3 regions of the Paraeggerthella hominis genome follow, and region 3 is predicted to be linked to each of the others. Evidence: predicted binding sites of a transcription regulator. Region 3 holds the regulator's gene; each other region holds the start of a gene.

What was found. The regulator HrcA, encoded in region 3, represses chaperone genes, less so after heat shock. The targets are predictions, from matches to a motif close to TNTTAGCANNCNNNNNNNNNGNNTGCTAANA.
Region 1: a site for HrcA is predicted at 1,278-1,308, ahead of LQE90_RS04295 (ATP-dependent Clp protease ATP-binding subunit). Genes of this name have one in related genera too.
Region 2: a site for HrcA is predicted at 1,974-2,004, ahead of LQE90_RS07955 (co-chaperone GroES). Genes of this name have one in related genera too.

What each region holds. Positions count from the first base shown of each region.
Region 1 is NZ_JAJNOQ010000003.1:92,794-96,056, reverse strand. It holds gene LQE90_RS04295 (ATP-dependent Clp protease ATP-binding subunit) at 1-1,233, opposite strand, end outside; gene LQE90_RS04290 (hypothetical protein) at 2,331-3,044, shown strand.
Region 2 is NZ_JAJNOQ010000006.1:81,079-84,341, forward strand. It holds gene LQE90_RS07945 (sensor histidine kinase) at 1-1,067, shown strand, start outside; gene LQE90_RS07950 (response regulator transcription factor) at 1,057-1,755, shown strand; gene LQE90_RS07955 (co-chaperone GroES) at 2,083-2,370, shown strand; gene groL (chaperonin GroEL) at 2,417-3,263, shown strand, end outside.
Region 3 is NZ_JAJNOQ010000001.1:192,892-196,154, reverse strand. It holds gene hemW (radical SAM family heme chaperone HemW) at 1-746, shown strand, start outside; gene hrcA (heat-inducible transcriptional repressor HrcA) at 977-2,038, shown strand; gene dnaJ (molecular chaperone DnaJ) at 2,114-3,250, shown strand.

The sequences.
Region 1 (3,263 bases), on a different contig from region 3:
CATGTTGCGGATGCGCATGCGCGCGCCCGCCTCGTCCAGCACGTCGATAGCCTTGTCGGGCAGGTAGCGATCCTGGATGTAGCGGCCCGCCAAGCTGACGGCAGCTTGCAGGGCTTCGTCGGTGAAGTGGACCTGATGGTGCGCTTCGTAGCGATCGCGCAGGCCCTCCATGATGCGCAGCGCCTGCTCCTCGTTCGGCTCGCCCACCGTGATGGGCTGGAAGCGACGCTCCAAAGCGGAGTCCTTCTCCAGGTGTTTGCGGTACTCGTCGATGGTGGTGGCGCCGACAACCTGGATCTCGCCGCGCGACAACGGCGGCTTCAAGATGGCGGCGGCGTCGATGGAGCCCTCGGCCGAACCCGCGCCGATAAGCGTGTGCATCTCGTCGATGAACAGGATGATGTCGCCCGCGTCCATCACTTCCTTGATGCACTTCTTCAGGCGCTCCTCGAACTCGCCGCGGTACTTGGACCCGGCAACAAGCGCGGACACGTCCAGCGTGAACAGGCGCTTGCCGCGCAGGATATCGGGAACTTGATTCGACACGATAAGCTGGGCCAAGCCCTCGGCCACAGCGGTCTTGCCCACGCCCGGCTCGCCGATGAGCAACGGGTTGTTCTTCTGGCGACGGCTGAGCACCTGCATCACGCGCTCGATCTCGCCGGCGCGACCGATGACGGGGTCGAGCTTGCCATCGCGCGCCTTCTGCGTCAAGTCGGTGCCGAACTCCTTGAGCACGCTGTCCGACGTGCCGCCGTTCGGGTCGAAGGGGTTGCGACCGGCGTACACCGGGCTCTGCCCCACCAGGTCGTTGAGGGCTGCGCGCACGTCGTCGCCCGCCACGCCCAGGCGCGTGAGCACTTCGAGCGCCGTGCCGTCGCCTTCGCGAACGATGCCCAGCAGCAAGTGCTCGGTCGATATGTAGGATTGCCCCATCTGCATGGCTTCGCGCAGGGAGTTCTCCAGCACGCGCTTCACGCGCGGCGTGAAGGACAGGTGCCCGGACACGTCGGTGTCCTCGTCGATGGCGACCACCTGGCGGATAGCCTGCACCACGGCGTCGTACTTGACGTTCAGGCGATCGAGCGCCTGAGCAGCCAAGCCGTCTTTCTCCTGGATAAGGCCAAGAAGGATGTGCTCGGTCCCCACATAGGGCTGATGGAGCGAGCGCGCTTCGTCCTGGGCTAGGACGAGCACCTTGCGCGCCTTGTCCGTGAACTTCTCGAATGACATGTAAGCCTCGATTCTCGCGGCGATACTTCAGTGTTACTCGTCCATGTTAGCACTCGCACTGATCGAGTGCCAATTCACCTGGACGCCGCACACGGCGGCTCCACAAGTCGAGCCGTTGAGGCGACGGGATCCATCGTATCACGACCTTTCGCGCCACGTGCACGAACCGCCGGATTATCCCGAGACGCCCGCATTTGCCAAGGCGTCTCGCAGCGCGTTGCGGGCGCGAACAACCGCGGGTGGCGGGTGCGGGCGGGCGTGCGATGCGAGCCGCGAATGTGGGCGGGCGGGCGCGGGCGGGTGACGGCGGCGCGGACGGGCGGGCGATGCGAGCAGGCACCGATGCCGCTGCGGGCGTGCGGGCATGCGTGCGAGGCGCCGCAGCAACGAAGCCACCACGAGCAGGAAGCCCCGCTGCCCTTGCAGGCGGCACGTTGCGCACGAAAAACCGCCTTCGCTGGCAGGTTCTGACGGTTTGAGGTTGCCGAACGCGCGCTATGGGCAGCCTTTCCCCGGCGCCACTTTCGACCGGGCTTCTGACCAGGCGCGATACCGAAGCGCTCGCAGCTTGCAAAACGAAGAGCCGAAACGACGACCCCAAACCGTCAGAACCTGCCAGCGGTCGCCGTTTTTTGCGCGCAGCTTCCAGCTCGCAACGAAATCCAGCAGGAATCTAGCGGAAACGTTGCGCGAGTCTGACACGGATCTAGCAAAAACCTAGCGCGGATCTAGCGCGGATCTAGCTGAAATCCAACAGAAATTTAGCGCGAATCCAGCAGGAATCTAAACCATAAAATAGCTATTGACCTGGTATTATGTGGTGCTAAACTCACACCATGAAAACCATCCTAACCCATACATCGGCCCTTGAATTCTGGCGATCCGAACTCAGCGACGTCGGATCGGCGCGCAGCGTATGCCGCAGCACGACCGTGCCCGAGAAAGCTCCGCACGGCTCCGATATGCGAACGCATGCGCTCGTTCGCGGCGGCACATTGTCCCTGCCCGTCCACGTTCTTGCTCGGGAAAACAGGAAAGCCAGTTCGGCCCTCATCGTTCACCGTGCGCAATCCCTACCGGAAAGATCGTTAAGGGCCGTGTTCTTCCCTGGATTCGACGAACCGGTTTTCGTCACCTGCCCCGAACTGACTTTCGTGCACATGGCGTCGGCGATCGGCTTTCCCCTCGCAGTCCATTTGGGGTACGAGTTCTGCGGCACGTTCGCCCCCGACAAGCAGCACCCCTACGGAATCAGGAACAGGCCCCCTTTGACCAATCCGAGAAAGCTGGCCTCGTACCTAGACAACGCAGGATACCTGCATGGAACGAAAGCAGCCCGCCGGGCACTTCCTCACGTTTTGGGCGGATCGGCTTCTCCGCGCGAATCGACCCTCGCCGAACTGCTAACGCTTCCCTATCTGTACGGGGGAAGCAAGTTGGAGCATCCCGCCATGAACGCTACCGTAGCGATTCCGCAGCACAGCAACTGGACAACCAGCCGCTCCTCTTTTCGATGCGACCTGCTTTGGCGAGACAGGGGCGTGGCGGTCGAATACGACAGCACCCTCTGCCATACCGGCGCGAAGCGCATCGCCGAGGATGCGTCCCGACGCAACGCGCTCGAAGCACTCGGCCTGACCGTGGTGACCGCCACTTGGCGCCAGGTGGCAAACTACCAAGAATACAACCGCTTCGCACGTATTCTGGCCGGCCACTTAGGAGCGCGGATACGACCCGCTTGCTCCGACTATTCGCTCAAGCAGCTTGAACTTCGTCGGCAGTTGCTCAGTCAAAAGGGGCTTTTCGCGTAACGCCAGAAACGCTTCCGACCGTACAACTCACGCAGCGCAGCCGACAAAGCTCGGAGCAACGTCGCAAGCAAAGCGATTGCGGCTGGCACGTTGCGCGCGAAAAACCGCCCTTGCTGGCAGGTTTTGACGGTTTGAGGTTGCCGAGCGCGCGCCTCACGCTGCCCTTCCCCAACTTCATTTTCGATCGGGCTTCTGACCAGGCACGATACTGAAGTGTTT
Region 2 (3,263 bases), on a different contig from region 3:
TCACCACGTTGCCGCTGGTTTTGCGCCGGCGCTTTCCCTGGCCCGTGTTCCTGTTCTGCTTCGTGTCGTTTCTTGGATTGCAGAATGCGTTCAGCGGGTTTTCCTTGACCGTGGTGGGGCCCGTGATAGCGGTGTACACCATAGCCAACGAGCGCGGCCGTGCAGAGGCGGCGCTTGCGGCGGTTGTGGCAGTTGCGGGGTTGTTGCTGATGGACGCGCCCTCGCGCACCGCCAGCCTGACGTTTTTCACGCGGTTCCAAAACATCGCGCTGGTGCTGGCCGCCGCCCTTGCGGGCTATGCGTACCGCACGCATCGCGCGTACGTCGAAGCCACCGAGCAGCGGGCGCTCGAAGCGGAGCGCTCGCGCGAAGAGGAGGCCGCGCGTCGCGTGGAGGAGGAGCGCGTGCGCATTGCGCGCGAAGTGCACGACATCACTGCTCATTCGCTGTCGGCCGTGAGCATCCAGGCCGCTGCCGCCGAGCGCTTGATCGACGTGGATCCTGCGGCGGCGAAGGAGGCCGTCGCCACGGTGCGGGCCACGGCTAAAACGGCGCTCGACGACATCCGCAGCATGATCGGGGTGCTGCGGCACGGCGACGAGACGGCCGAAACGGCGCCGGCATCGGGGACGGATAGGCTGGAGGACTTGGCCGCGTACCTGCGCGACGCGGGGCTTTCGGTGCGCCTCGACGCTGCGGGCTACGATCGTGCCGGCGTTCCTGCGCACGTCGACATGGCCTTGTTCGGCATAGCGCGGGAAGCGGCAACCAATATAGTCAGGCATGCGGGCGCCCACGAGGTTTCGATTCGCCTTGCGATCGAGGACGGGCAGGCGCGCCTGACGGTGAAGGACGACGGACGCGGGTTCGAGCCCGCTGTCGGCGCGCTTGCGCTGCGCGACGGCCTTCCCCAGGCTGCCGACGGGGCGGGGCATGGCATTGCGGGAATGTCCGAGCGCGTTCATCTGCTGGGCGGAACGTTTTCCGCAGGCAACGCCGCGGAAGGCGGTTTCCGCGTGATGGCCAGCATTCCGGTTAAGGGAGCGGAGGCGCAGCATGGAGCGTAACGATGGAGGCAAGGTGCGCGTGCTGGTGGCCGACGACCAGGATCTTGTGCGCAGCGGGTTTCGCCTGATCCTGCTCACGTACGGCGACATCGACGTGGTGGGCGAGGCGCGCGACGGCCAGGAGGCGGTGGAGCTGGCGCAGCGCCTGCGGCCCGACGTGGTGCTCATGGACATTCGCATGCCGCACATGAACGGCATCGAAGCTACGCGCGCTATCAGCAACGATCCTCGGCTCGAGGACGTTCGCGTGCTTATCCTGACGACGTTCGATCTGGACGAGTACGTGTACGATGCCCTGGCCGCCGGTGCAAGCGGCTTTCTTCTCAAGGATGCCGAACCCGACGAGATCGCCGCTGCCGTTCGCGTGGTCGCACGGGGGGACGCCCTTATTCAGCCGTCCATTACGCGTCGTCTGATCGAGGAGTTCGTCGCGTCGCGCCCGCTTGTTCCGGGGGACGGCGCAGGGGTTCGGTCTGCTATCGGCGCGCTGACCGATCGCGAGCGCGAAATCCTGGTGCTCGTTGCGCGCGGGATGACGAACGAGCAGATAGGGGCCGATTTGTTCATTTCTCCCGCCACGGTGAAAACCCATCTGGCGCGCATCATGGCCAAGCTGGACGCGCACGATCGCGCTCAGTTGGTGGTGAAGGCATACGAAAGCGGGCTGGTTCGTCCGGGTGCCAGCTGACGCGGTTGCGGCAGGGCCTCGCTTCTTGTGCGCGGCCATTGCTTGGCGAAGGTTCCCGAATCGGGCTCGCGCCGCTTGCGCGCGGCGTACGTTGCGCGCACCGTCCGGCGGCCCAATTGTGACGATCGTTTGGCGATTCTGTCAAACCTGAAACGCATGGGCTTAGATTTCTCTGAATACTCTTGCAATCGGCGATGAGGCTGCTATGATAACGCAATGTTTAGCACTCGCTAACGATGAGTGCTAGCAGTCACCGCAATCGAGTGGTTACATAGCGAACATCAAACGTTCCGCTACGCGAGTCGGACGACGAAAGGAAGGCACGTTATGAATCTGAAACCCCTGGGTGATCGCGTCATCGTCAAGCAGGACGAGGCCGAGGAGACCACGGCGTCGGGTCTGTACCTTGCGACCGAAGCGAAGGAAAAGCCCCAGAGCGGCACCGTTCTGGCTGTGGGCGACGGCAAGCTCGATAAGGACGGCAACCTGGTTCCCGTTCCGGTGAAGGTGGGCGACAAGGTCGTCTACGGCAAGTTCGGCGGCACCGAGATTCACGTGGACGGCGAGGACGTGCTCATTCTTCGCGCGGACGATCTGTACGCTGTCTTTGCATAAGCGAATATCCCGCTAACAACAACGCAGTTGAAAGGATAAAAGCATCATGGCTAAAGAGATCAAGTTCGAGGCTGACGCCCGCAGCGCGCTTGCTGCCGGCGTCAACAAGCTGGCCGACGCCGTCAAGGTGACGCTTGGCCCCAAGGGTCGTTACGTCGCTCTGGAGAAGTCCTACGGCGCTCCGCTCATCACCAACGACGGCGTGACCGTTGCCAAGGAAGTCGAGCTGGAGGATCCCGTTGAGAACATGGGCGCCCAGCTGGTGCGCGAAGTTGCCGTGAAGACGAACGATGTCGCCGGCGACGGCACGACCACCGCTACGCTGCTGGCCGACGTCATCGTGTCCGAGGGTCTGCGCAACGTGACCGCCGGCGCCGACGCGCTGGGCATCCGCCGCGGCATCCAGAAGGCCACCGACGCCATCGTCGCGTCCATCAAGGCCGACGCCACGCCGGTTTCCACGAAGGACCAGATTGCCAACGTGGGCACCATTTCCGCAGGCGACGCCAACATCGGCGAGAAGATCGCCGAGGCCATGGAGGCCGTGGGCAAGGACGGCGCCATCTCCGTTGAGGAAAGCCAGACCTTCGGCATCGACATGGACATCGTCGAGGGCATGCAGTACGAGCGCGGCTACATCTCGCCGTACATGGCCACCGACATGGAGAAGATGGAGGCCGTGCTCAACGACCCCTACATCCTCCTGACCGACCAGAAGGTCACCAACATCCAGGACATGGTTCCCCTGCTGGAAGAGATCATGAAGTCCGGCCGCCCGCTGTTCATCGTTGCTGAGGACGTCGAGGGCGAGGCTCTGGCCACCATCCTGCTGAACAAGCTGCGCGGCACGTTCAACTGCGTCGCCATCAAGGCTCCCGGCTTCGGCGACCGCC
Region 3 (3,263 bases):
CCATCGGCGTGCAGAGCTTCGACGACGAGGTGCTGCGCACGCTCGGTCGCGCGCATTCCGCCGACGATGCGCGCCGGGCTATCGAAGCGGCGCTGACCCGGTTCGAAAACGTCAGCGTGGACTTGATGTGCGGCATTCCGGGCCAGAGCGACGTTAGCTTCGAGGCGAGCGTGCGCGAAGCCGTTGCGCTCGGGGCGACCCATGTGAGCGTGTACCCCCTCATCGTCGAGCCGCACACGCCGTTCGACGCGGCTGTTCTGGCGGGCGAGCTGGACGAGGTTGACGACGACGTGGAGGCATCGCACATGGAGATCGCCGCGCGGGTTCTGACCGAAACCGGCTTCGAGCGGTACGAGGTGGCCAGCTACGCGCGGCCGGGTTTCGCGTGCCGCCACAACATCGCGTACTGGACGGGCGTGCCCTACCTGGGCCTGGGCCGCAGCGCCGCCACCATGACGCAGAACGCCGAGCGGCGCATGCGGGTGAAGGACGGCGTGGTCACCGACGATCTGGATGCGCGCCAAATGGCGGCGGAAGACCTCATGCTGGGCATGCGCATGACGCGCGGCGTGTCCGACGCGCGCGTTGAACGCGCGGCGGGGCTGCTGCCGCGGGTAGGCGAAACGCTTGCCGACCTGGAAGACCGGGGCCTGGTCGTTCACGAAGGCGGTCGCTGGCGACCCACGGAACGCGGGTGGCTTTGCGGCAACGAGCTGTACGGGGACCTGTTCGATCTTGCTCCGTAAGCGCCTCGAGGGGAGCGATCCGCACCTCGGCGTCTTCGTGCTCGACGGTGTCGCAGGTCCCGATTTGCGCCCACGTTCGCGGTCGTCTGCCTTCCGGCGGCTCCGATTTGGCGGCGAGCCGCCGCGTTCTGTGACGCTTCCGTTGAGATTCTCCATAATTGTCACCTTTTTTAGCACTCTCTTGCATCGGCTGCTAAAATGACACGTTGGTATTGCATCGCCTGGTGCCGATGAAGCGGCGGCTTGAGCGGTGGAAGAGAGAGGAAAGGTGGAGAAGCGTGCTTTCGGATCGAAGGCAAAGGGTGCTTGCAGCCCTCATCGAAGAATACGTCGCGCGCGCTCTGCCGGTGGGCTCGCGCACGTTGACGGAGCGCTACCAGCTGGGCGTGAGCCCCGCGACGGTGCGCAACGAACTGTCGGTTCTCGAGGACGGCGGCTATATCGCGCAGCCGCACACGTCGGCGGGGCGCATCCCGACCGATCACGGGTACCGCGCGTTCGTCGACAACCTGCTGCAGACCGACCTTGCGGGCGACGATGATCGTTACAGCCCCGTGGTGGACCAGCTGCGCCGCAGTGCGAGCGAGCTGGACGCCCTGCTCGAGCAGACGTCGTCGGCTCTGACGCGCTTGACCGACTGCCTTTCCATCGTGATCGCCCCCTCGGTCCTCAACCTGCATATCAAGCAGCTTTCCCTGATATCGCTGTCGTCCATGAGGGCGCTCGTGGTGCTGGTGACCGAAGACGGCCAGGTGTTCAATCGCCAGATGGAGTTCGCCGAAGAGGTTTCGGGCGACGATCTGGCGCACGTGCAGCATTTCCTGAGCGACGTCTTCACGGGCAAGTCGCTCCAGGAAATCGAAGACGGGCTGGGGCAGGGCATGGTCGAGGCGTTTCGCGACCCGCTCGTGCGCATGGCGCTCGACGAGGTTCTGTCGTGCTTGCAGGAAAGCGAGCAGTCGCGCGCGCATCGCCTAGGCGTAAGCTCGCTGCTCAGCCAGCCTGAATTCAGCCAGTCGCAGGCGTTGCTGCCCGTCATGCAAGTGCTCGAGGACGACACGGTGCTCCTGCAGATCATGGACGAGGCGTCCCGTCAGGCTGCCGGCGTTCCAAGCGTGCGCATCGGCAGCGAAAACGATGCCGCGGCGCTTTCGGGCGTGTCGGTGGTGGCAAGCCGGTACGGACGGGGCGAGTCTGCCGGCGTGGTGGCCGTGGTAGGCCCTACGCGCATGGATTACTCGAAGGTTATCCGCGCGGTGCGCATAGCAAGCTCCGCGCTCGAAGACGTATAGCAGTTAGGTAGAAGCAAAAACGAGTGCAGCGGAAGGGGCGGTCCTTCCGCTGGTGAAGAAAGGTTTCAACGACAGATGGCCAAGGATCTGTACGAAGTTCTGGGAGTGTCGCGGGACGCGAACGAAGACGAGATCAAGAAGGCGTTTCGCCGCCGCGCGCGCGAGCTGCACCCCGATGTAAACAAAGCCCCCGATGCCGAGGACCAGTTCAAAGAGCTCAACGAAGCGTACGACGTGCTGTCCGATCCGGCGAAGCGCGCGCAGTACGACCGGTTCGGGACCATGCCGGGCGCGGCGGGCGGCGGCAACCCCTACGGCGGCGGTTACGTGGACTTCGAGGATTTGTTCGGCGGCGGCTTCGGCATGGGCGACATCTTCAGTTCGTTCTTCGGCGGGCAGGCCGCTGGCCATGCGCCCCAGCGCCGCGAAGGCCGCGACATGGGCGTCGGCTTGCGCCTGACGCTTGAGGAAGTGGCCGCTGGAGCCAAGAAGGAGATCGTGTACGATCGCCTGGCTCCGTGCCCCGACTGCGACGGCTCGGGCTTGGGCCCCGACGGTCGCGAGGTCGTGTGCCCCGATTGCAACGGGCAAGGCCGCGTGGTCACCGTGCAGCGTACGTTCTTGGGCGACATGCAGACGGCCACCACGTGCAAGACCTGCGGCGGCACCGGCCATACTATCGAGAACCCGTGCCCGGAATGCGAGGGCCAGGGCCGCGTGCCCGACCGCCAGCGCGTGACCGTGGAGGTTCCCGTGGGCATCCGCGATTCCCAGCAGCTTCGCCTGTCCGGCTTCGGCGAAGCAGGCATGCACGGCGCGCGTCCGGGCGACCTGATCGTAACCTGCCGCATCCAGCCGCATGAGTTCTTCGAACGCGATGGCGACAACCTGCACGCGCGTGCGAACGTGTCCATCGTGCAGGCAACGCTCGGTTCGGAAATCGAGATCGACGGCATCTTCGAGGACGAGAAGGTGCAGGTTCGCATTCCCGAAGGCTGCCAGAACGAGCAGGTGGTGCGCGTGAAGGGCTGCGGCATGCCGCGCTTCCGCAGCGACGCGCGCGGCGACATGTTCGTGCATGTGAACGTGCAGGTGCCCAAGAAGGTCACCAAGAAGCAGCGCGAGCTTTTGGAGCAGCTGGCCGAGGAGATGGGCGAGGACGTGGCCGACGAGCGCACGCCGTTGCAGAAACTGCGCGACGCGTTCCAGTAGGATCGTCGGCCTG